4 regions of the Streptomyces sp. GDS52 genome follow, and region 2 is predicted to be linked to each of the others. Evidence: riboswitches for the same ligand, from Rfam matches in the RefSeq annotation. Region 2 holds a riboswitch; each other region holds the start of a gene.

Region 1 (5,779 bases), 3.5 Mb from region 2:
GACTGCCGATGCTGATGCTCTCCCGGCACTCCCGGGACCGGGACGGGCAGCCGGTGGAGTGGGTGCGGTCGGTGTACCGGGGCGACCGGTACAAGTTCGTCGCCCGCCTGAAGCGCCCGCAGGACTGAACCCGTAGAACCGATCCCGCAGAACTGAGTCCACAGAGCTGAGCCCGCAGGACTGAACCCGGAGGGATCGGCGGGGGTTTCGCCGAAGAGTCCGCCGCTGTCCGGGCGAGGTTCCGTGGAGTTTAAGTACGCAATCCCCGCGAGGGGTTCCGCCCCGGTCCGCCGCCACCTAGATTTCCTGCGCGTCAAACAGGCGATCAGTGAGGGGACGGAACCGTTTCTATGTCGCAAGCCCCAGAAACCAGCAGACGGCCGGTGGTGACGCCGATGCGCGTCGTCATCGCCGTCTGCCTCCTGGCACCGTTCGTGGCCCTGATGTGGGTCGGCTCGTACGCGAAGACCGACCCCGTCCTCATCGGCATCCCGTTCTTCTACTGGTACCAGATGCTGTGGGTGCCGGTCTCCGCCTTATTGACGGTGACCGCGTACGCGCTGTGGCGGCGTGATCAGCGCGCCCGCGCGGCCGCGAAGGGCGGTGCGCAGCGGTGAACGACGGCGTGAACGGCGTGGCACTCGCCGTCTTCATCTTCTTCTTCGTCCTCGTCACGGCGATGGGCTTTCTGGCCGCCCGCTGGCGCAGGGCCGCGAACGAGCACAGCCTCGACGAATGGGGCCTGGGCGGCCGGTCGTTCGGCACCTGGGTCACCTGGTTCCTGCTCGGCGGCGACCTGTACACGGCGTACACCTTCGTGGCCGTACCGGCGGCGATCTACGCGGCCGGCGCGGCGGGCTTCTTCGCGGTGCCGTACACGATCCTCGTGTACCCGCTGATCTTCACCTTCCTGCCCCGGCTGTGGTCGGTTTCGCACAAGCACGGCTATGTGACGACGTCCGACTTCGTGCGCGGCCGGTTCGACTCGAAGGGGCTGTCGCTGGCGGTGGCGCTCACCGGCATCCTGGCGACGATGCCGTACATCGCGCTCCAACTGGTCGGTATCCAGGCGGTGCTGGACGTGATGGGGGTCGGCGGCGGAGAGAGCACCCACTGGTTCGTCAAGGACCTGCCGCTGCTGATCGCCTTCGGCGTGCTGGCGGCGTACACGTACTCGTCGGGTCTGCGGGCCCCCGCGCTGATCGCTTTCGTGAAGGACACGCTGATCTACCTCGTGATCGCGGTGGCGATCATCTACATCCCGATCAAGCTGGGCGGCTTCGACGTCGTCTTCGCCAAGGCCAGTGAGGCGTACCGCGAGACCAACCCGGCCACCGGCGCACCGCGCGGTTCGCTGGTGCCGGGCGAGGCGGGGCAGTGGACCTACGCCACGCTGGCGCTGGGTTCGGCGCTCGCGCTGTTCATGTACCCGCACTCGATCACCGCGACGCTGTCCTCACGCAGCCGTGAGGTGATCCGCCGCAACACCACGATCCTGCCGCTGTACTCGCTGATGCTGGGCCTGCTGGCGCTGCTCGGTTTCATGGCGATCGCGGCCGGGGTCGATGTCGACAACGGGCAGCTGGCGATCCCGCAGTTGTTCGAGAACATGTTCCCGGACTGGTTCGCCGGGGTGGCCTTCGCGGCGATCGGCATCGGTGCGCTGGTACCGGCGGCGATCATGTCGATCGCGGCCGCGAACCTGTTCACCCGCAACATCTACAAGGACTTCCTCAAGCCCGACGCGACACCCGCGCAGGAGACCCAGGTCTCCAAGGTGGTCTCGCTGCTGGTGAAGGTGGGTGCACTGGTCTTCGTCCTCACCATGGACAAGACGGTCGCCATCAACTTCCAGCTCCTCGGCGGCATCTGGATCCTGCAGACCTTCCCGGCGCTGGTGGGCGGCCTGTTCACCCGCTGGTTCCACCGCTGGGCGCTGCTCGGCGGCTGGGCGGTCGGCATGGTCTACGGCACGGTCGCGGCGTACGGGGTGGCCTCGCCGACGCAGAAGCACTTCGGCGGGTCCGCGAAGGAGATCCCGGGGATCGGCGAGATCGGCTACATCGGCCTCACCGCCTTCGTGCTCAATGTCGTGGTCACGGTCGTGCTGACCTTCCTCATGAGGGCACTCAAGGCGCCCGAGGGCATCGACCGGACCAGGCCGGAGGACTACACGGCGGACGCGGGCGACCCCGGCGTCGAGGTGGAGCTCCCGCCGGCCACGGCGGGCAGCGCCCACTGACGCCGTACAGCGCGCTCGGGGCAGCGGGCCGCCGGAAAAAATCGGCGGCCCGCTGCCCTGCCCGTCGGGCACACTCGCGCCATGGACATCATGATTCGGCCGGTGCAGCCCGACGAGTACAAGACACTGGGTGAGATCACCGCACAGACCTATCTGGAGGACGGTCTGCTCGACTTCGGGGAGAACGACCCGTACCTCGGCGAGCTCAGGGACGTCGCCAAGCGGGCCGCCGCCGCCGAGGTGCTGGTCGCCGTGGACGGCGGCCGGGTGATCGGCGGGGTGACGTTCGTTCCGGACGGCGGGCCCATGGCCGACCTGGCCGGGCCCGGCGAGGCCGAGATCCGGATGCTCGTGGTCGCCCGTGCGGCCCGGGGCCGCGGAGTGGGGGAGGCCCTCGTCCGCACCTGTGTCGACCGGGCGCGGGCCACACCGGGGTGTGAGGGGATCGCGCTGTCGACCCAGCGGATGATGCACTCCGCCCACCGCATCTACGAACGTCTCGGCTTCGTCCGCGCCCCCGAGCGTGACTGGAACCCGGTTCCGCACCTGGACGACATCGACCTTCTCTCCTGCACATTGGCGTTCTGACCCCACCGCGACACAACATATGGGCCCGCTGGCGCCGTCCGGCACAAGATGTATGCTCATGCTTGCTGTCGCCGCAGGGGAATCCGGTGCGAATCCGGAACTGTCCCGCAACGGTGTACTTGTGCGTGTCCGCGTTTCTTGCGTTTTCCGCATTTTTCGCGTGCCCGCACGGGCTTCAGTCCGAGGACCTGCCGACAGTGCGCCCGGCCGTCCGGTCCGGGTGCCTGACGTCCGGGCCTCGTGGAATGGGCCGGTGGACGCGTGGCGCGTGCGCGTGCCCGTGTGCTGCCCCCTCCCCTCTGCGAGGCCCCGTGCCGAGCGAGGGAGAGCCCCACGTGACCATCGCGCCAGCCGATCCTGCTTCAGCGGTCGACCTGACCGACGTGAGCGACGTGAGCGAGGGCCCCGGTGCCGCGCTGCTGCGGACCCTGACCGGGCTGACCGCCGACCTCTCCGACGCCGACCCCGGACGGGTCGCCGCCGCCGCGCTGCGCGGCCGGTCCGCCCGTGCGGACGGGACCGAGCTGCGGGAGCTGGCCACCGAGGCGGCGGCCGGGCTCATCTCCGAGGACCCCGCCTACTCCCGGCTCGCCGCGCGGCTGCTGACGCTCGGCATCCGCGCCGAGGCCGCCTCGCAGGGGGTCACGTCGTTCACCTCCTCGATCTCGACGGGTCACCGCGAGGGCCTCGTCGCGGACCGGACCGCCGAGTTCGTCCTGCTGCACGCGGCCCGTCTCGACGCGCTGATCGACCCCGGCGCGGACGACCGTTTCGGCTACTTCGGCCTGCGCACCCTGCACAGCCGCTATCTGCTGCGGCACCCGGTCACCCGCAAGGTCGTCGAGACACCGCAGCACTTCCTGCTGCGGGTCGCCGCCGGCCTCGCCGAGGACGACAGCGCCCGCTCGGTGGACGAGGTCGCCGCGCTGTACGGCCTGATGAGCCGCCTGGAGTACCTGCCCTCCTCCCCCACCCTGTTCAACTCCGGCACCCGGCACCCCCAGATGTCGTCCTGCTACCTCCTCGACTCCCCCAAGGACGAGCTGGACTCCCTCTACGACCGCTACCACCAGGTGGCCCGCCTCTCCAAGCACGCCGGCGGCATCGGCCTGGCCTACTCCCGGGTCCGCTCCCGCGGTTCGCTGATCCGCGGTACCAACGGGCACTCCAACGGCATCGTCCCGTTCCTGAAGACCCTGGACGCCTCGGTCGCCGCCGTGAACCAGGGCGGCCGGCGCAAGGGCGCGGCAGCGGTCTACCTGGAGACCTGGCACTCGGACGTCGAGGAGTTCCTGGAGCTGCGCGACAACACCGGTGAGGACGCCCGCCGTACGCACAACCTGAACCTCGCGCACTGGGTGCCGGACGAGTTCATGCGCCGGGTGAACGCCGACGCGCCGTGGTCGCTGTTCTCCCCGTCCGACGTCCCGGACCTGGTCGACCTGTGGGGCGAGGAGTTCGACGCGGCCTACCGGGCCGCCGAGGCGGCGGGTCTGGCGACGAAGACGCTCCCCGCGCGGGAGCTGTACGGACGCATGATGCGCACCCTCGCCCAGACCGGCAACGGCTGGATGACCTTCAAGGACGCCGCCAACCGCACCGCCAACCAGACCGCCGAGCCGGGCCACGTCGTCCACTCGTCCAACCTGTGCACGGAGATCCTCGAGGTCACCAGTGACGGGGAGACGGCGGTCTGCAACCTGGGGTCGGTCAACCTCGGCGCGTTCGTCGACCGGGCGAACGGCGCCCTCGACTGGGAGCGGCTGGACGCCACCGTCCGCACCGCCGTCACCTTCCTGGACCGGGTCGTCGACATCAACTTCTACCCGACCGAGCAGGCGCGCCGTTCCAACGCCCGCTGGCGCCCGGTGGGGCTGGGCGTGATGGGCCTCCAGGACGTCTTCTTCCAGCTCCGGCTGCCCTTCGACTCCCCCGGGGCGAAGGCCCTCTCGACCCGTATCGCCGAGCGGATCATGCTCGCCGCGTACGAGACGTCCGCCGGCCTCGCCGAGGCCCACGGCCCCCTGCCGGCCTGGGAGAAGACGCGTACGGCCCGGGGCGTCCTGCACCCCGACCACTACGGCGTGGAGGCGGCCTGGCCCGAGCGGTGGGCCGCGCTGCGCGCGCGCATGGCCACGAGCGGCCTGCGCAACTCGCTGCTCCTGGCGATCGCGCCGACCGCCACCATCGCGTCGATCGCGGGTGTGTACGAGTGCATCGAGCCGCAGGTGTCCAACCTGTTCAAGCGCGAGACGCTGTCCGGCGAGTTCCTCCAGGTCAACTCGTACCTGGTGGACGACCTGAAGCGGCTGGGCGTCTGGGACGCGCGGACCCGTGAGGCGCTGCGCGAGGCGGGTGGCTCGGTGCAGGACGTCACCTGGATCCCCGAGGAGGTGCGCGGTCTGTACCGCACCGCGTGGGAGATCCCGCAGCGCTCGCTGATCGACATGGCCGCCGACCGCACCCCGTTCCTGGACCAGTCGCAGTCGCTGAACCTGTTCCTGGAGACGCCGACCATCGGCAAGCTCTCCTCGATGTACGCCTACGCCTGGAAGCGGGGCCTGAAGACCACGTACTACCTGCGCTCGCGCCCCGCGACCCGCATCGCCCGCGCGGCCCAGGGCCAGGCGCACACGCAAGCACAAGCCCCCGTCCGGCAGCCGGCGCCCGGCCCCGAAGCGGTCGCCTGCTCCCTTGAGAACCCCGAGTCCTGCGAGGCCTGCCAGTGATGTCCACCACCGCCGCCACCGCCACCGCCCGGTCCCAGAACCTCCTCGACCCGGGCTTCGAACTCACCCTGCGCCCCATGCGCTACCCCGACTTCTACGAGCGCTACCGGGACGCCATCAAGAACACCTGGCACGTGGAGGAGGTCGACCTCCACTCGGACGTCGCCGACCTGGCGAAGCTCAGTCCGGAAGAACAGCACCTGATCGGGCGGCTGGTGGC
Region 2 (5,779 bases):
AGGTCCGTGTCGGCGGTCGACAACAACAACACTGTGCTCATGCGGGTGCTCCCGGTGGAATGAAAGGCAGTCCTTGCGGCGCGCCCGACTCGATGAGCCGCCAGAGCGCGTCCGTGTCCGCGTGCTGTTCGATCAGGTCGCCGAGCCGGTCGAGCTGCTCCTCGCGCAGCGCGGCGAAGGAGGTGTCGGGGGCCGGCACGAAACGGCGCCCCGCGGCGGCGGCCACCTCGCGCAGGAAGGCCCGGCGGAAGCCGTCGGACTCCAGTGAGCCGTGCCAGTGCGTGCCCCAGGTCTGGCCGACCCGGCAGCCGTCCAGGCCGTGTCCACTGTCATCGGAGAGGAACGCCGTGCCTCCCCGTACGTCGGCGACCCCGTGGTGGATCTCGTACCCCTCGACCCGCTCGCCGAGGGCTTCCCCGGTGGGCCGGGTCAGCGTCTTCTCCCGCGCGAACCGCACCCGTACGGGCAGCAGTCCGAGCCCGTCGACGTGCCCCGCGCGGCTTTCGACCTCGTCCTCGATGTGTTCGCCGAGGATCTGGTAACCCCCGCAGATCCCCAGCACGGGCCGCCCTTCGGCGGCCCGCCGCCGCAGGGCGGCCGCCAGCCCCCGCTCGTGCAGCCACTGAAGGGCCCGCACGGTTCCGCGGGTTCCGGGCAGGACGACGAGGTCGGCGTCGGCCAGTTCCTCGGGCCGGTCCACGAACCGCACGACGACGCCCGGTTCGGCGGCCAGCGCGTCCACGTCCGTGAAGTTGGACATCAGCGGCACCGCGCACACGGCGACCCGCAGCACGTCCTCGCCGACCGGCGGGGCGACGGCCGACTCCCGCACGGCGCCGCGCAGGGACACCGCCAACCCGTCCTCCTCGTCGATACCGAGCCCGTGCCGGAAGGGCAGCACGCCGTACGTGTGCCGCCCGGTCAGGCCGTGCAGCATGTCGAGGCCCGGCTCCAGCAACGACACGTCGCCCCGGAACTTGTTCACCAGGAACCCGGCGACCAGCGCCTGGTCCTCGGGGGAGAGCAGGGCGACGGTGCCGAAGAAGGAGGCGAAGACGCCGCCGCGATCGATGTCGCCGACGACGAGGACGGGGAGCCCGGCGTTCCTGGCGATCCCCATGTTCACGATGTCGGTGCGCCGCAGGTTGATCTCGGCCGGGCTGCCGGCCCCCTCACAGATCACCGCGTCATACGTGCCCCGCAACTGCGCGAGGCAGTCCAGCACCGTGCCCAGCAGTTGCTGTTGCCGCCCGCCGTGGTAGCCGCGCGCGCTCATCTCGCCGACCGCCTTGCCCAGCAGCACCACCTGGCTGCTCCGCTCCCCGCCCGGCTTGAGCAGCACGGGGTTCATCAGCGCGGTCGGCTCGACCCGGCAGGCCTGGGCCTGCATGGCCTGCGCCCGCCCGATCTCGGCGCCCTCGCGGGTCACGAACGAGTTCAGCGACATGTTCTGTGCCTTGAACGGCGCGACCTTGACGCCCTGCCGTACCAGCCACCGGCAGATCCCGGCGGTCACCACGCTCTTGCCGGCGTCCGAGGTGGTACCGGCGACCAGCAGACCCCCACCGCTCATGACCTGTGTCCCTTCCCTGCGATCCGTGCGGCGGCGATCCGCGTACCGGCGATCCGCGCGGCGGCACCGACGCCGAGCGTCAGCCAGCCGACGCGCCGTGAGAGCCGTACCGCCCGGTCGATGTCCGCCACGGCCACGGGACGGCCGGTGCCGTTGAGGACGGGCCGGTGTTCGACCCGTCCGGCGTAGGACAGTGTTCCGCCGAGCCGCACGCCGAGCGCGCCCGCGAAGGAGGCCTCCACGGGGCCGGCGTTGGGGCTGGGGTGCTTCGCGGCATCCGCGCGCCACGCCCGCAGGGCGCCCTGCGGGTCCGGTCCGGCGACCGCGGCGAGTACGGCGGTCAGCCGCGCCCCGGGCCACCCGGCGACGTCGTCGAGGCGGGCGGAGGCCCAGCCGTAGCGCCGGTGACGGGGCGACTTGTGGCCGACCATGGCGTCCAGGGTGTTGACGGCCCGGAACCCGAGCAGTCCCGGCACCCCGGCGACGGCGCCCCACACCAGGGCGCCCACCACGGCGTCGGAGGTGTTCTCGGCGACGGACTCCACCACCGCGCGGGCGATCCCGTCGGCGTCCAGCGCCTGCGGGTCCCGCCCGCACAGGTGCGGCAGCCGGGCCCGCGCCGCCTCGAGGCCCTCGGTGGTCCCGGTCTCCAGGGACCGTCCGATGGCACGGGCTTCCCGGGCCAGCGACGTCCCGCCGACGACGGCCCAGGTGGCGGCGCCGGTCAGGGCGACCGAGGCGGCGGGGGAGGACCGTACGCACCGGGCGGCAAGGCTCCCCAGCGCGACGGCACCGCCGACGCAGACGGCGGTGTGCAACGCGCCCCGGCCGCGGTCGTCCCGCCACAGCATCCGTTCCACGGCAGCCGCGGCCCGCCCGAAAGCGGCGACCGGATGTCCCCGGCGGGGATCGCCGAGGAGCAGGTCGCCGAGGAGGCCGGCGGCGGCGCCGTACGCGAACTCGCGATCGGCACCCATGGGTTCAGCCGGTGGGGGATCCGGTGGACAGGTCCGCCCCGAGTCGGGGGGGAACGTCGCTGGTCGACCTCGACGGGCAGCCGGGCATGGCGATATGTCCTCACTCAGGGTGTCCACGCCCTGGTTCGACGAGACCGGCGGTGAGAGTTCCTGGCTCCCGGGGTGTTCACCCCGGTGACAGTGGCGGGACCGCGCCGGACTTCCACCGGCTTCCTCTCCTGCCGCCGCATTGGCATCCGGCAGTCCACCACGGTCCGGAAGAACCGTCAACCTGCCTTTGACCTGCGAGGCTGAAGTGTGCTGAGACCCACAGAGGGGTTCGGGTGGGGGGAACGCGAACGGGCGGTGCGGGGCGTGAAGCCCCGCACCGCCCGTCGGACGGAGACGACCTTGATCAGGCCATGATCAGATAGATCCCGTACGCCACCGCCGCCGTGCAGGCCGCGAAGCAGGCGTAGGCGCCGGCGACCGCCAGGGCCGCGGACTGGCCCTGGGCCACGGCCTGCTCATGGCGGGACAGGCCGACGATGCCGAGGGTGAACAGGGCCACCAGAGCCACGGTGACCACGAGGCTGACGCCGAAGACGGAACCGAGGGCCGCCCAGTCGATCTGCATGGTGCTCTTCTTCCTTCGTGCCGGGGCGCGGTCAGACGGTGGTCTTGGCGGGCGGGTCGGCGGCGGCCGGGGCCGGGATGGTGGCCGAGAGCTCGCCGGCCGGGGGCGGGGTCACCGCGGCCATGGCGGCGGTCACCACGCCGGCCGACTCCTCGGCGGCGGCTGAACCGTCGGCCTCATCGTGGCCGTTGACGTTGGTGTGGTCGATGACCTCCCGCCGGGAGATCTTCCAGATCGCCGCGCTGGAGGCGACCAGGAAGACGGCGACGACGGCGGTGCCCCAGCTGCCGGCTCGGCAGACCAGTTCGGCGATGGCCCCGACCAGGGCCGCCGCCGGCAGCGTCAGACCCCAGGCGACGAACATCCGGGTGGCCGTCGACCAGCGGACGACACCGCCCTTGCGGCCCAGGCCCGCACCCATCACGGCACCGGAGACCGAGTGCGTGGTGGAGAGGGAGAAGCCGAGGTGGGAGGAGGCCAGGATGACCGTCGCGGCGCTGGTCTGGGCGGCGAAGCCCTGCTGCGGCTGGAGGTCCGTCAGGCCCTTGCCCATCGTGCGGATGATGCGCCAGCCGCCGAGGTAGGTGCCGAGCGCGATGGCGACGCCCGCGGAGACGATGACCCACAGGGGCGGGTCGGAGGCCGGGGCGAGGGCGCCGCCGGCGACCAGGGCCAGGGTGATGATGCCCATCGTCTTCTGCGCGTCGTTGGTGCCGTGGGCCACGGAGACGAGGCCGGCGGAGGCGATCTGACCCGCCCGGTAGCCCTTCTCGGACGCCTTGCCGTCGGCCTTCTTGCCCAGACGGTAGGTCAGCCGCGTGGCGAACATCGCGGCGAGGCCGGCGACCAGCGGCGCGGCGATCGCGGGGATCAGCACCTTGGTGACCAGGACGTCGCCGTGCACCGCGCCGAAGCCCGCCGAGGCGACGGTGGCACCGATCAGGCCGCCCATCAGGGCGTGCGAGGAGCTGGACGGCAGACCGACCAGCCAGGTCAGGAGGTTCCAGAGGATCGCGCCGACCAGTGCGGCGAAGATGACCTCGGGACGGATGCCGGCCTCGTCGACGAGGCCTTTGGAGATCGTGTTGGCGACCTCCACGGAGAGGAAGGCGCCCACCAGGTTCAGCACGGCGGACATGGCCACCGCGACCTTGGGCTTGAGAGCACCGGTCGAAATGGTTGTCGCCATCGCGTTCGCGGTGTCGTGGAAACCGTTCGTGAAATCGAACGCGAGTGCGGTTACCACCACAATCGCGAGGATCAGCGAGAAGCTTTCCATTTACCCAGGCAATCGTTCGAAGTCATTGGCGCGTTGAACGTAGGTAACCTGGGTGAACAGAAGATGAACTGGGATGGGCGCGTGGATGACCGTGGTGGGTGTTCTCGTTCCATCGGGTGGCCGTACGTCCACCATGACCCATCCGCGCCGGTGCGGCTGAAGGGCTGTGACTCCGTCAGCGGGCGTTCGCGGCCGACCGCGGAGCCGTTGAAGAGACCTTCGTCACCCGGCAGGATCACGGCATGACCGAGCAGCGACGTCAGGTGAGTGACGAGGAGGCGCGCGCCTGGACCGGCCTCGTCGAGGCCGCCCGGCGGACCGTCTCCGACGGACTCGTCGTCGGTACTTCCGGAAACGTCTCGGTGCGGGTCGGTCCGACCGTGCTGGTGACACCGTCGGGAGTGCCCTACGACCGGCTGACCCCGCACGACGTGACCGGTGTCGACCTCGCCGGCCGCCAGGTCCTCGGCACCCTGGTCCCGACCAGCGAGCTGCCCATGCACCTCGCGGTGTACCGCACGACCGGCGCCCGCGCCGTGGTGCACACACACGCCGTGCACGCGACGGCGGTCTCCACGCTCGTCGACGAACTCCCGCTCGTCCACTACATGGCCGCCGCGCTCGGCGGGCCCGTCCGGGTCGCCCCGTACGCGACGTACGGCACCGACGAGCTGGCCGAGCACATGCTGCGTGCCCTCGACGGCCGCACCGGCTGCCTCCTGAGGAACCACGGCACCCTCACCCACGGCACCACCCTCGACCAGGCCTACGACCGCACCGCCCAGCTGGAGTGGATGTGCAGGCTCTGGCTGACCGCCTCGTCCGTCCCGGGCCGCTCCCCGGCCCTCCTGTCGGCCGACCAGCTGGCAGAGGTCACGGACCGCCTGCGGGGCTACGGGCAGCGCGGCTGAGGCGCCGCCCGGGAGGGACGTCCACTGGCCGGGTGGCCGGTCCGCCGGGACACTGGGTTCCGTGCGCACTGCCAGAGCGACGGCCGCTGCCGTCACCGCCGTGATAGGTGCCGGCGCCGCCGCGGTGGCGGCCGGCCGGCTCGCCAGCGACGCGGCCCTCAAGGCGCCGCCGGGCAGGCCGCTGCCCACCGAGCCCCGGCTCACCGTGCACGCCACCGCGGCCGGCCAGGTCAGCCTCACCCGGGACCTCGCCGCGTTGCGCCCCGGCCGCTACGGCCTCACCGGTGACGACTCCCACGCGGTCGTCGGACCCGTGCTGGAAGGCGTGTCGGATTCCGCCGACACCGTCGTACGCCGTCTCGAACGCGTCGTGCGGGGCACCCTGAAGCCCGGCGACCGGGCGTGGCTCACCCCGAACCTGTA
Region 3 (5,779 bases), 4.4 Mb from region 2:
CGTGTTCGCTGCCGGTGTCGGTGAGGCCGCCGGCCGGGAGGACGTCGAGGTGGAGGGCGAACATCCAGACGGCGAGCAGGGCGATCCAGAAGACCGGCGCGGCTTCCAGGGAGTAGGCGAGGGAGGTGACCGTGCGGTCGACGAGCGAGCCGGGGCGGCGGGCGGCGAGGACGCCGAGCAGGGTGCCGAGGAGGACGGCGACGGCGAACGCGACGGTGCACAGCAGGGTCGACCAGACCAGCCGTTCGCCGATCGCCTCGGCCACCGGCTGCCGCATCACGCTGGAGTGGCCGAGGTCGCCGGTGAGGGCGGAGGTCAACCACTCCCACCAGCGGACGGCGAAGGGCCGGTCCACGCCGAGGTTGTCGCGGAGCCGGTCCAGGGTTTCCTGGTCGGCGCCGAGGGCGGCGGTTCCGGCGTAGGCCTTGACGGGGTCGAACGGGGAGGCGGCGGCGAGGGCGAAGGCACCGAAGGTGACGACGAGGAGGACGGGCACGGCGAGCAGGGCCCGCCGTGCCACGAGGTGTCCCATCGCCGTCCAGGGCAGGGTCTTCAATTCTTGGGCTGCCAGTCCTCGGCGTTCCACCAGGGGCCGCTGGCGAAGCCGTGCTCGTGCGGTTCGACCTGGGTGGTGAGGTCGCCCCAGCGGTCGTCGAGGACGTAGAGGTGGTCGATGTGGGTGAGGAAGGTGTAGCCGGGGTTCTTGACGAGTGCGCGCTGGAGGTCGTCGTAGGCGGCCTTGCGGTCGTCGGGGTTCTGGGCGCGGCGGCCGGTTTCGAGGGCCTCGTCGACGGCGGGGTCGTCGTAGTGGGGCATGTTGTTGAAGCCGTCGCCGGCGAGGGAGGAGTGGAGCAGGGTGTAGAGGCCGAAGTCGGGGTCGCCGGTGCTGCCGAAGCCGGCGAGGACGGCGTCCTTGCCCATGCGGGGTTCGATGACCTCCCAGGTGGCGCCCTCGACCTTGACGTCGATGCCGGCCTTCTTGGCGTCGGAGGCGTAGGCGAGGGCGTGGTCCTGGCGGACCTTGTCGCCGGAGGGGTAGAAGAGGGTGAAGGCGGCGCGGGTGCCGTCCTTGGCGCGGATGCCGTCCGTGCCGGTCTTCCAGCCGTCGCGGTCGAGGGTCTTCTTGGCCTCGGCGAGGTCCTGGGGGCGTTCGACATCCTTGGCGTACCAGGGGTCGTCGAGGGGCAGCGGCCCGTAGGCGGGGCGGCCGGCGCCGTCGAGGATCTTGTCGACCATGGCCTGGCGGTCCACGGCGAGGTCGAGGGCGCGGCGGATCGTGGTGTCGCCGGTGATCTTGTTCCCGGTGGGGAGGGTGACGGCGCGGAAGTCGTAGGTGGTGGCCTGGTAGGTCTTGCGGCCGTCGTCGTTCTTGAAGGTGGCGGCGAGGTTGGGCGGGAGGGTCGCGCCGTCGAGGTCGCCGGAGCGCAGCCGGGTGGCGCGGACGTCGTCGTCGGCGATGATCGCCATGGTGAGCTTCTTCACCTTCGGTGCGCCGCCCCAGTAGTCGGGGTTCGCCTTGAAGGTGAGCTTCTCGCCCTTGCTCCAGCCGGTGAGGAGGTACGGTCCGGTGCCGATCGGCGCGGTGTTGAAGACGCCGGTGTTGGGGTCCTGCTCGCCCGCGACGTGTTCGGGGACGATGGGCAGGACGGTGCGGGCCGGGAAGGCCGCGTAGGGGTACTTGAGGGTGAAGACGACCTTGTCGTCGCCGTCGGCGCGGATCTCCTTGACAGCGTCCAGTTCGCTCTTGGCGGTGTTGTTGGTCTTGTCGTCGAGGACCGTCTCGTACGTGTAGACCACGTCTTCGGCGGTGAGGGGTTCGCCGTCGCTGAACTTCACGTCCGGGCGCAGGGTGTAGGTGTAGGTGCGGCCGTCGTCGGTGATCTCGGGGAGCGCCTTGGCGAGGGCGGGCTCGAGCTCCAGGTCGGCGTCCCGGGCGAGCAGCCCGTCGAAGATCTTGGAGTTGCCGTCCTTGCCGTAGCCGAGCAGGGGGCTCAGCGTGTCCGGTTCGGAGGGGACCCCGATCACCACGGAGTCGGCGGACCCGCCGCTCGCGGCGCCGTCCGTGCCGCCGCCGGGGGCCGAGCACGCGGCGACCGCGGCGGCCATGGTCGCCGCGACGGCGGCACCCTTTATTCGTCGGGTCGTCATCGAATTCCACACCTTTGCTGCCCGGATCTCGTTGTTGCATATTAGTTGCAGCAGGGTTCTGCCCAGCACCCCCTCCCCTCATTCCCGCGCTTCGGCGGACCGGGTCCGCCGGGCGCGCGCCGCCGGGCGCCGTCCGCGCGCCCCCCGGAAGTGCTTGTCAGCGGCCCGGAACGGGGTCTAGGGTCGCCACGCCTTGGTGAACGGGAAATCCGGTGCGATACCGGTGCGGCCCTCGCCACTGTGATCGGGAAGTCCGGCTCCGGCCCCAGGCCCTGTCCCCCGACAGGACCGAACGGCAGCCACTGGGTCCACCTCGGACCCGGGAAGGCGGAGCACGGGCGGTGGTACCCGTCAGCCAGGAGACCGGCCAAGGCGCGTCAACCATCCACGAGGTGCTGGAGAGGGTCTGCCGAGTCATGCACATAGCCGAGGGTTTTCTACCGCCGGCGCACGCGGTCGCCTGGGGCGTCGCGTCGGCGCCGTTCGTCGTCCACGGAGCCCGGACGCTCACCCGTGAGGTCAGGGAACATCCCGAGAGCACGCTGCTGCTGGGCGCGTCGGGAGCGTTCACCTTCGTCCTGTCCGCGCTGAAACTGCCCTCGGTGACCGGGAGTTGCTCCCATCCCACCGGTACCGGGCTGGGCGCCATCCTGTTCCGGCCGCCGGTCATGGCGGTGCTGGGCACCATCACCCTGCTGTTCCAGGCCCTGTTGCTCGCCCACGGCGGGCTGACCACGCTCGGCGCCAACGTCTTCTCGATGGCGGTCGTCGGTCCGTGGGCGGGATACGGGGTCTACCGGCTGGTGCGGCGGTCCGGGGCGCCGCTGATGGTGGCGGTGTTCTGCGGCGCGTTCGTCGCCGACCTGTCGACGTACTGCGTGACGAGTGTGCAGCTGGCGCTCGCCTTTCCCGACCCGGGGAGCGGATTCCTGGGCGCGCTGGGCAAGTTCGGCTCCGTCTTCGCCGTCACGCAGATTCCGCTCGCGGTGAGCGAGGGGCTGCTGACGGTGCTGGTGATGCGCCTGCTGGTGCAGTCCAGCAGGGGCGAACTGACCCGGCTCGGGGTGCTGGTGGCGGGGCTCGGGAAGAAGTCGGCGGGCACGGGCTCAAGCACGGGCACGGGCACGGATACGGACGCAGGCGCGGGCACGGGCGAGGCGGTGGCCCGATGAGCCGGAACGCGAAGATCAACTCCCTGTTGCTGCTTCTGGTGGCCGTGCTCGCCGTGGTGCCGCTGGTGTTCGGGCTCGGCGATCACAAGGAGGAGCCGTTCGCGGGCGCCGACGCGGAGGCGGAGGTCGCGATCACCGAGATCGACCCGGACTACGAGCCGTGGTTCTCGCCGCTGTACGAACCGCCGTCCGGGGAGATCGAGTCGGCGCTGTTCGCCCTCCAGGCGGCGATCGGCGCGGGCGTGCTCGCGTACTACTTCGGGCTGCGGCGGGGGCGCCGGCAGGGGGCGGAACGGGAGCGGGGGACCTCCACCACCGCGGCGGACGTCGACGACGCGGCCCCCGCCGGAAGCGGGGCCTGATCCCCCGTGCTGCCGATCGACGCGGCGGCGCACAGCAGCCGCTGGCGCCGCCGTCATCCCGTGGACAAGGCCGTGCTCGGGCTGGGGCTCACCGTGCTGGCGATCTCGCTGCCGCCCTGGCCGGGCGCGGCCCTGGTGCTGCTGACCGCTCTCGCGGTGCTGCTGGGCCCGGCGGGGGTGCCGGGGCGGCGGTTGTGGCGTGCCTACCGGGTGCCGCTGAGCTTCTGCGTGACCGGGGCGCTCACACTGCTGGTGCAGGTGGGCGGGCCGGGCGGGTTCGTGGCCTGGGCCGACGGCGGGCCGTTGCGCGCCGGGGAGTTGCTGCTGCGCACCTCGGCGGCCTCCCTGGGCGTGCTGCTGTTCGCCTTCACCACGCCGATGTCCGATCTGCTGCCGCGCCTGGTACGGGCCGGGGTGCCCGCTCCCCTGGTGGACGTGGCGCTGGTGACGTACCGGATGAGTTTCCTGCTGCTCGACTCGGTGCGCCGGATCGGGGACGCTCAGGCGGCCCGGCTCGGGCACACCACCCGGGCGGCGACCTGGCGTTCGCTGGGCGGGCTCGGCGCGACCGCGTTCGTCCGGTCCTTCGACCGGGCGGCGCGGCTGCAGACGGGGCTCGCCGGACGCGGTTACGACGGCACGCTGCGCGTGCTGGTGCCGGAGGCGCGGGTCTCGGTGCGCTTCACGGTCGGGAGCCTGGCCCTCCTCGCGGCCCTGGCCGCCCTCACCCTCGTCCTGGAAAGGCCGCTGTCGTGAGCGGGCCCGCGCTGGTCGCCCTGCGGGGCGCGTCGTTCGCGTACGAGGACGGCCCGGCCGTGCTCACCGGCCTCGACTTCGAGGTGCGGGAGGGGCGTGCGCTCGCCCTGCTGGGCCGCAACGGGAGCGGCAAGACGACGCTGATGCGGTTGCTGAGCGGTGGACTGCGTCCGGGCACAGGCGAGTTGGCCGTGGCGGGGCGGCCTGTCCGGTACGACCGCAAGGGGCTGACCCGGCTGCGGACGACCGTACAGCTGGTGGTGCAGGACCCCGACGACCAGCTGTTCGCGGCGTCCGTGGGCCAGGACGTGTCGTTCGGGCCGCTCAACCTGGGGCTGTCCGACGCGGAGGTACGGGCGCGGGTCGCGGAGGCGCTGGCCGCGCTGGACATCACCGCCCTCGCCGACCGTCCCACGCACCTGCTGTCCTACGGGCAGCGCAAGCGGACGGCGATCGCGGGAGCCGTCGCCATGCGGCCCCGCGTCCTGATCCTCGACGAGCCGACCGCGGGCCTCGACCCCGACGGCCAGGAGCGGCTGCTCGCCACCCTCGACGGGCTGCGTGCGAACGGCACCACGGTCGTCATGGCCACCCACGACGTGGATCTCGCCCTGCGCTGGGCCGACGACGCGGCCCTGCTCACGCCGTCGGGCGCCCGGACCGGCCCGGCGCCCACGATGCTGGCCCGCACCGATCTCCTCGCGGCGGCGGGGCTGCGGCTGCCCTGGGGCGTGGCGGCGGCCCGCCTGCTCCGCGCCCAGGGCCTGCTGTCCGGCACGGCCACCGGGCCCCGGACGCCGGAGGAACTGGCCGCGCTCCTCGCCCTGTCCCCGGAGCCCGCGGATCACGCCGACGGCGGATGACCGTTGCTTTGATCATCAAGTGATCGCAGTAATCCCGGTGTTTCCACCGGAATGGTCCGTAACAGTTCACCAGAGCGGGAGTTGTGCCCTGGCGGCTTGTTGACGGTCTCCCGTTTCTTTCCCGGCCCGGGGGCCGGGGATTCTGCCACCTGCCCGCCCCGTCCCGGCCTTGCGGCGCGGTCGGGTGCTGCGGGTCTTGTGGTCGGCTCCACGGGGCTTCGACTCCGCCTTGACGGGGTCCAGGTCTCCGGCCACTCCGGTACCTGTGGTGCGGGCCGCGAGGGCGGCCAGGTTGTGTCCGGCGTTCGCGTCCCGGTCGATGACCAGTCCGCAGTTTTCGCACACGAAGACACGCGTGCCGAGGGGCAGCTTGGCTTTCACCACACCGCAGCGGGAGCAGGTCTTCGAGGAGGGGTACCAGCGGTCGGCGACGACGAGTCGCGTGCCGCGCCGGCGGGTCTTGTAGGTGAGCTGGCGT
Region 4 (5,779 bases), 5.1 Mb from region 2:
GATCGAGGCGGCGGTGGCGGCAGGCGGTCTGTCGGACGAACAACTCACCTCCCTGGTGGTCCACTTCCAGGTGTCACCCAGTGCTCTGGCGGCGCGCCTCTCCCAGTTGGGCCTCATCGACGAGCGGACCGCCGGCAGGCTGCGCGGACTCACCACCGAGGACTGCCACTGGCTGACCGGGCAGAGCGACCTCTTCCAGGCCCGTACGGCCTGGGCGCAGACCAAGCGGCTGCCCTTCCGCCCCGCCCAGACGCTGTACGAGGCGTACCTGGACGGAGAGACCACCCTGCGGCCGTTGGCGGCCTACACGGGATGGGAGGCCGACAGGCTCCGCGAGGTGCTCGAACCCGAGCCCGTTCCTCCGGAAGATCCCTCGAGCACTGCCGCGGTCGACGAGGGGGACCTGGTCTTCCAGCCATGACGCGCCACTGCTGGTTTCCCGACAACACCGTGCTGTGCAACTTCGCGGCGGTCGACCGTCTCGCCCTGTTGGAGAAGGTCCTGGACGGCCGGGGGCGCTGGACCCAGGCCGTCGCGGCCGAGGCCGAGCGGTCGTCGCGCTACTGGCCGGGGCTGAGCGAGGTGGCCGGCGGCGGATGGCTCGGCGCACCCATCGAGATCGACGACCCTGCCGAGATCTCGTTAGTGGACCGCACGCGACGCGTCGTCTTCGCGGGTGCTCCGTCCCGGCCACTGCAACACCTGGGCGAGGCGGAAACCCTGGTCCTGATCGAGCACCGCAGCGAGTTCGCCCATTCCGTGTGGATCACCGACGACGGCGAGGCGGGCCACTACGCACGCCGCAAAGGGATCCCCGTGAAGGACACCGTCGGCGTCATGCGCGAAGCCGTCGTCGACGGGCTGGTCATGGCCGACACCGGCCACGGACTCCTCACCGCCATACAGCAGGCCGGCCGGCACATCCGGGGTGTTCCCCGCAGCCCCGAGGACCTGCTGCGCTGAACAGCCGGGCAGCGGGCGCGGACCTACGGGGCGCCCCCGCCGACGGCCGACCAGGCCCGCCCGGGCCGCCCTACCCGTATCGAGCGAAAGAACAGGTCTGATGACGAAGACAGACACCGACCGCCAGGGCCGGCGCGTGGTGCTCGAGGAGATCACGGACGAGAACTGGCGCGCCGTCGCCGACGTGGCTCCCGCCGACGACCAGCGCCGGTTCGTGGCCGCCCTCGGCGCACGCTATCTGCTGCTCTCCCTGCGGGACGGAACCTGGAACTCCCTCGCGGTCCGGGCCGGTGACGAGGTCGTGGGCCACGTCATGTGGGCGTACGACGAGGAGGACGGCACCCACTGGATCGGCGGCATGGTCGTCGACGCCGCCGAGCAGGGCAAGGGCGTGGGCCGCGCCACGATGCGCGTCCTGATACGGCGCCTCGCCACACTGCCGTCCTGCCGCGAGATCCGGCTCTCCTACCATCCGGAGAACGCCCCCGCCGTCCGCCTGTACGCGTCGCTGGGCTTCACGCCCACCGGAGAGTTCGAGGACGAGGAAATCGTGGCCGCGCTGAACGGAGGGTCGGCCGCCGCCTGACCACCCGGGACGATCGGCGGCCCTGGGGGCGCACCGCACCGTCAGACGTAGGGGACTCCCACCGGCCGGTCCGGCCGAAGACACCGTCAGACATGACGTTCTCGCCGGCCCGGCCGGTAGGACCTCCTCCCGCACGGCCGGCCACCGCCGGACGACGAGGAGCAGTTCACCGGTGAGGAGCCGGTCCGCGCCGCGCCCGGACCGCTCCCGGCCGGCGGCTCACCGATCCACCCCCGACGGGTGGGCCGCCGGCCCGCCCGGATGGCGCCGCTTACCACCGTGCGCCGGGCCGGGGCGCGAGGGCTGGGCCATTCGGCTGTATCGCCGAGCGCGCACCGACGGACCGCTGTGTGGTGGACCCGGACGCGCACGCGGCCAGGGCGTCGGCGGCCCGGGGCGTTCAGCCACGGAGAACCCACGAACGGAGTATGCCCATGCCCCTCATACGCCGATTCACAGCGGTCCGCAGACGTCATGCCGCGTTCGTCACCGCGCTGGTGACCTGCTCGACCGTACTGGCCGGCCAGGACCTCGCCGTGGCCGGCGGTGCCCCCGCACCTTCGGTGCCCGTCCCTCGACTGGACTGGAGCCCCTGCGTCCGGGGCAGCGAGTTCGACTGCGCGACCGCGAAGGTGCCGCTGGACCACGGCAGACCGGGTGGCCGCACCCTCGAGCTGGCGGTCGTCAAACGGAAGGCGACCGACCCCGGCCGGCGCATCGGCACCCTCTTCTTCAACCCCGGCGGCCCCGGCGGTCCCGGAACCGTGCAGATGCCGCAGAACTACGAGAAGTTCCCGCGCGAGGTGCGGGAGCGGTTCGACATCGTCAGCTGGGACCCCCGGGGAGTCGGCAGCAGCACCGCGGTGAACTGTTTCGCGACTCCCGAGGAAGCCGCCGAATGGAACGCGGGCAAACCGGCGGGCTTCCCGGTGGACGAGAAGGAGCGGGCGGCCTTCATCGCCGCGTACAAGGACCTGGCCCGGCGCTGTGAGCAGCGTGACCCCGAACTGCTGCGCCATGTGTCGACCACCGACACCGCCCGCGACCTCGACCTGCTCCGCCGGGCGGTGGGGGAGCCGCACCTCACCTACCAGGGGATTTCCTACGGCACGATCCTGGGCGCCACCTACGCCGGCCTCTTCCCCGGCAAGGTCCGAGCCATGGTCCTCGACAGCAACATCGACCCGCAGGCCTGGACGCATCACGCGTCCGACGCCGACCCCCGGCTCACGACGTTCCTGCGCATGGGCTCGGACCGCACCGCGGCGGCGACCCTGGATCGGTTCCTCGCCCTGTGCGGGTCCACCACCACCGCCCACTGCGCCTTCTCCGCCGGCGGCCCGAAGGCGACCCGGACCAAGTTCGACCAGCTGATGCAGCGGCTCCGGAAGCAGCCCGTGGGCGCGTGGACCTACGCCGGCACGGTCGCCGACGCGGTGAGCAGCCTCTACGTCGTCCACCCGGGGTGGACGGACCTCGCCGGCCGGCTGCAGGACCTGTGGCGGGGCCGCGCCCCGGAGCCGGCCTCGCCCCCGCCCCCACCGGCGGTTCCGGACCCGAACCCGTACCTGGGCGAGGAGCAGGGTGCCGCGGTGCTCTGCAGTGACAGTCCCAACCCGCGTGATCCCGGGGCCTACCACGCCATGGAGGAGGCCGCCGCCGCTCGTGCGGGCGACGCCGGACGCTTCTGGACCTGGGCCGCCGAGGGGTGCGCCACCTGGCCCGCGGTCGCCGCCGACCGCTACCGCGGTCCGTGGGACAAGCCGACGGCACACCCCGTCCTGGTGGTCGGTACCACCTACGACCCCGCCACTCCCTACTCGAACGCGCAGGCCATGGTCGAGGAACTGGCCAACGCCCGCCTGCTCACCAACGACGGCTACGGGCACACCGCGTTGATCAACCCCAGCAGCTGCGTCACGGCGCACGAGAGCCGCTACCTCGTCGACGGCACCCTCCCGCCGGTCGGAACGACGTGCCGGCAGGACACGCCTCCCTTCTCCGCGACCAGGCCGGCCGGCGGTGTCGCCACCGGCGGCGGCGGAACGGCCGGCGCCGCCGCCTGAACCGGCCGGGAGCCCCGGCCGCTCCCCGCTCCCCGCCGAGCCGCTGGGCGCCAGGCCCTGGACCCATCTCGGTCCGGGGCCTGGTGCAGTCCTGCGATGAGGAGTGCGACCAGTCGGCGTGCGTCGTGGTCGGGTTCACGGTCGGTGCCGACGCAGAGGTTCCCGATGCCGTGCGTCAGCCGGCCGCACGCGTCCAGCTCCTCGCCGGGCCAGGCCGCCGGCGGCCTGCCAGGCCGTTGAGCAGGGCAGGTGCAGAGGCCCGGTGGGAGTGCCGGTGGGGGTGATCTCCGCCACCACCGGCGGGGCTGCTCCGGCGGGCGCGCTAAGCTGCACATGCCCCGCGGGGGAAGTCCGGTCGAATTCCGGCGCTGACCCGCAACGGTAGGTGGAGCCACTCCAAGGCCCCGCAAGCCCGATTACCCGCGGTGCGAAGGCTCCTGTCATTCGCCGTGGACTGCGAGAGGTGCTGCGCAGGGCGCCCGCGCCCGGGGCCGCTCCTTAGTGTTGCGTAGGGGCACGGCCTGAGGCGAAAGCGATCCGTCCGTGGCCACCACCCTCCGAACCGACCCTGCCACGCCCGCCCGCACGCCCCGTACCGGAGCCGGGACCGGGTCCCCCGGACGCGTGCCGTTGCCCCTTCTCCTGATCGGCCTGGGCGCCGCCTTGCCCCTGTCCCTCGTCTGCGGGGTGGGGATCGGGGCGTCGGGGATCGCCTGGGGCGAGGTGCTGCACCATCTGTGGGCCGGGTTGACGGGCGGCTCCATCACCCCCGGCCAGGTGCCGGCGTACACCATTGTCTGGGAGCTGCGCTTCCCCCGGGCCGTGCTGGCCGCGATCGTCGGGGCCGGACTGTCGGCCATCGGCGTCGCCGTGCAGGCCATGGTCCGCAACGCTCTCGCCGACCCGTACGTACTGGGCATCTCCTCGGGCGCGGCCGTGGGCGCCAACGCCGTGCTCATCTTCGGAGCCTTCGGCGCGCTCGGCGTCTGGGCCCTGTCCACGGCGGCGTTCCTCTCCGCGCTCCTGGCCATGGTGCTGGTGTACGCGATCGCCCGCACCCCTCGCGGCCTGAGCCCGCTGCGGCTCGTCCTGACGGGCACCGCGATGTTCTACGGCTTCTCGGCCGTCACCACGTTCATGGTGTTCGTGGCCGAGCGTGGTGAGGCGGCCCGTTCCGCGATGATGTGGCTGCTCGGCAGCCTCGGCGGCGCCAACTGGGCCTCCGTTCCGATCGCCGCGGGGGCGGTGCTCGGCGGCCTGGTCCATCTCGGGTGGTCGGCGCGTCGGCTGAACGCCCTGGCCATGGGCGACGAGACGGCCGCCGCGCTGGGAGTGGACCCGGGGAGACTGCGCAAGGAGCTGTTCCTGGTCTCCGCGGCCGTCACGGGGGCGGTGGTGGCGGTGAGCGGGGCGATCGGCTTCGTCGGACTGATGGTTCCGCACGCCGTGCGGATGCTCGTCGGCGCCGACCACCGGCGGCTGCTGGCCGTCGCACCGCTCGCCGGAGCCGTCCTGCTGATCTGGGTGGACATCCTGTCCCGCGTGGTGCTCGCGCCGGTCGAACTGCCGGTGGGCGTACTGACCGCGGCCATCGGCGTGCCGTGCTTCGTCCTGCTGATGCGCCGCCGTTCCTACACCTTCGGGGGCATGTGATGCAGGTCGACGTCGACGCACTGACCGTCGAGGCCGACGGCGCCCGGCTGCTGGAAGAGGTCACACTGGGCGCGGCCGAGGGACAGCTCGTCGGGCTGGTCGGGCCCAACGGCAGTGGGAAATCTACCCTGTTGCGCTGTGTCTACCGGGCGCTGCGCCCCTCGGCCGGTACGGTCCGGCTCGGCGGCGAGGACCTGTACGCCATGAGTGCGCGGGAAAGCGCCCGCCGGGTGGCCGCACTGCCCCAGGAGGCGGTCACCGAATTCGACTTCACGGTCGCCGAGGTCGTGGCGATGGGGCGGTTGCCGCATCAGCGGTCGGCGGCCCGGACCACCGAGGAGGACCGCGGGGCGTGCGAGGCCGCGCTGGCGGGGGTCGGCGCCGGTCACCTCGCCGACCGCGGCTTCCTCACCCTCTCCGGCGGCGAGCGGCAACGGGTCCTGATCGCCCGGGCGCTCGCCCAGCGCCCCCGGGTGCTGGTGCTCGACGAACCCACCAACCACCTGGACAT

Evidence for each region. Region 2 has a riboswitch for cobalamin ahead of ACTWJ9_RS26365 (cobalamin biosynthesis protein). Riboswitches for the same ligand answer to the same signal wherever they lie in the genome.
Region 1: another riboswitch for cobalamin. It lies ahead of ACTWJ9_RS10260 (ribonucleoside-diphosphate reductase subunit alpha); the one in region 2 lies ahead of ACTWJ9_RS26365 (cobalamin biosynthesis protein).
Region 3: another riboswitch for cobalamin. It lies ahead of ACTWJ9_RS06340 (energy-coupling factor ABC transporter permease); the one in region 2 lies ahead of ACTWJ9_RS26365 (cobalamin biosynthesis protein).
Region 4: another riboswitch for cobalamin. It lies ahead of ACTWJ9_RS03040 (FecCD family ABC transporter permease); the one in region 2 lies ahead of ACTWJ9_RS26365 (cobalamin biosynthesis protein).

Annotation. Positions count from the first base shown of each region.
Region 1 is NZ_CM125966.1:2,293,227-2,299,005, forward strand. Features, by position in the region: gene ACTWJ9_RS10240 (GntR family transcriptional regulator) at 1-128, shown strand, start outside; gene ACTWJ9_RS10245 (DUF3311 domain-containing protein) at 351-617, shown strand; gene mctP (monocarboxylate uptake permease MctP) at 614-2,242, shown strand; gene ACTWJ9_RS10255 (GNAT family N-acetyltransferase) at 2,324-2,830, shown strand; cobalamin riboswitch at 2,846-3,040, shown strand; gene ACTWJ9_RS10260 (ribonucleoside-diphosphate reductase subunit alpha) at 3,166-5,559, shown strand; gene ACTWJ9_RS10265 (ribonucleotide-diphosphate reductase subunit beta) at 5,559-5,779, shown strand, end outside.
Region 2 is NZ_CM125966.1:5,784,456-5,790,234, forward strand. Features, by position in the region: gene cobN (cobaltochelatase subunit CobN) at 1-41, opposite strand, end outside; gene ACTWJ9_RS26360 (cobyric acid synthase) at 38-1,573, opposite strand; gene ACTWJ9_RS26365 (cobalamin biosynthesis protein) at 1,570-2,550, opposite strand; cobalamin riboswitch at 2,676-2,814, opposite strand; gene ACTWJ9_RS26370 (hypothetical protein) at 2,945-3,166, opposite strand; gene ACTWJ9_RS26375 (inorganic phosphate transporter) at 3,198-4,445, opposite strand; gene ACTWJ9_RS26380 (class II aldolase/adducin family protein) at 4,688-5,356, shown strand; gene ACTWJ9_RS26385 (alpha/beta hydrolase) at 5,418-5,779, shown strand, end outside.
Region 3 is NZ_CM125966.1:1,407,931-1,413,709, forward strand. Features, by position in the region: gene ACTWJ9_RS06330 (ABC transporter permease) at 1-532, opposite strand, end outside; gene ACTWJ9_RS06335 (ABC transporter substrate-binding protein) at 553-2,148, opposite strand; cobalamin riboswitch at 2,326-2,534, shown strand; gene ACTWJ9_RS06340 (energy-coupling factor ABC transporter permease) at 2,565-3,320, shown strand; gene ACTWJ9_RS06345 (energy-coupling factor ABC transporter substrate-binding protein) at 3,317-3,682, shown strand; gene cbiQ (cobalt ECF transporter T component CbiQ) at 3,689-4,438, shown strand; gene ACTWJ9_RS06355 (energy-coupling factor ABC transporter ATP-binding protein) at 4,435-5,301, shown strand; gene ACTWJ9_RS06360 (RNA-guided endonuclease TnpB family protein) at 5,368-5,779, opposite strand, start outside.
Region 4 is NZ_CM125966.1:636,261-642,039, reverse strand. Features, by position in the region: gene ACTWJ9_RS03060 (helix-turn-helix domain-containing protein) at 1-421, shown strand, start outside; gene ACTWJ9_RS03055 (hypothetical protein) at 418-963, shown strand; gene ACTWJ9_RS03050 (GNAT family N-acetyltransferase) at 1,064-1,549, shown strand; gene ACTWJ9_RS03045 (alpha/beta hydrolase) at 1,984-3,615, shown strand; cobalamin riboswitch at 3,937-4,057, shown strand; gene ACTWJ9_RS03040 (FecCD family ABC transporter permease) at 4,159-5,268, shown strand; gene ACTWJ9_RS03035 (ABC transporter ATP-binding protein) at 5,268-5,779, shown strand, end outside.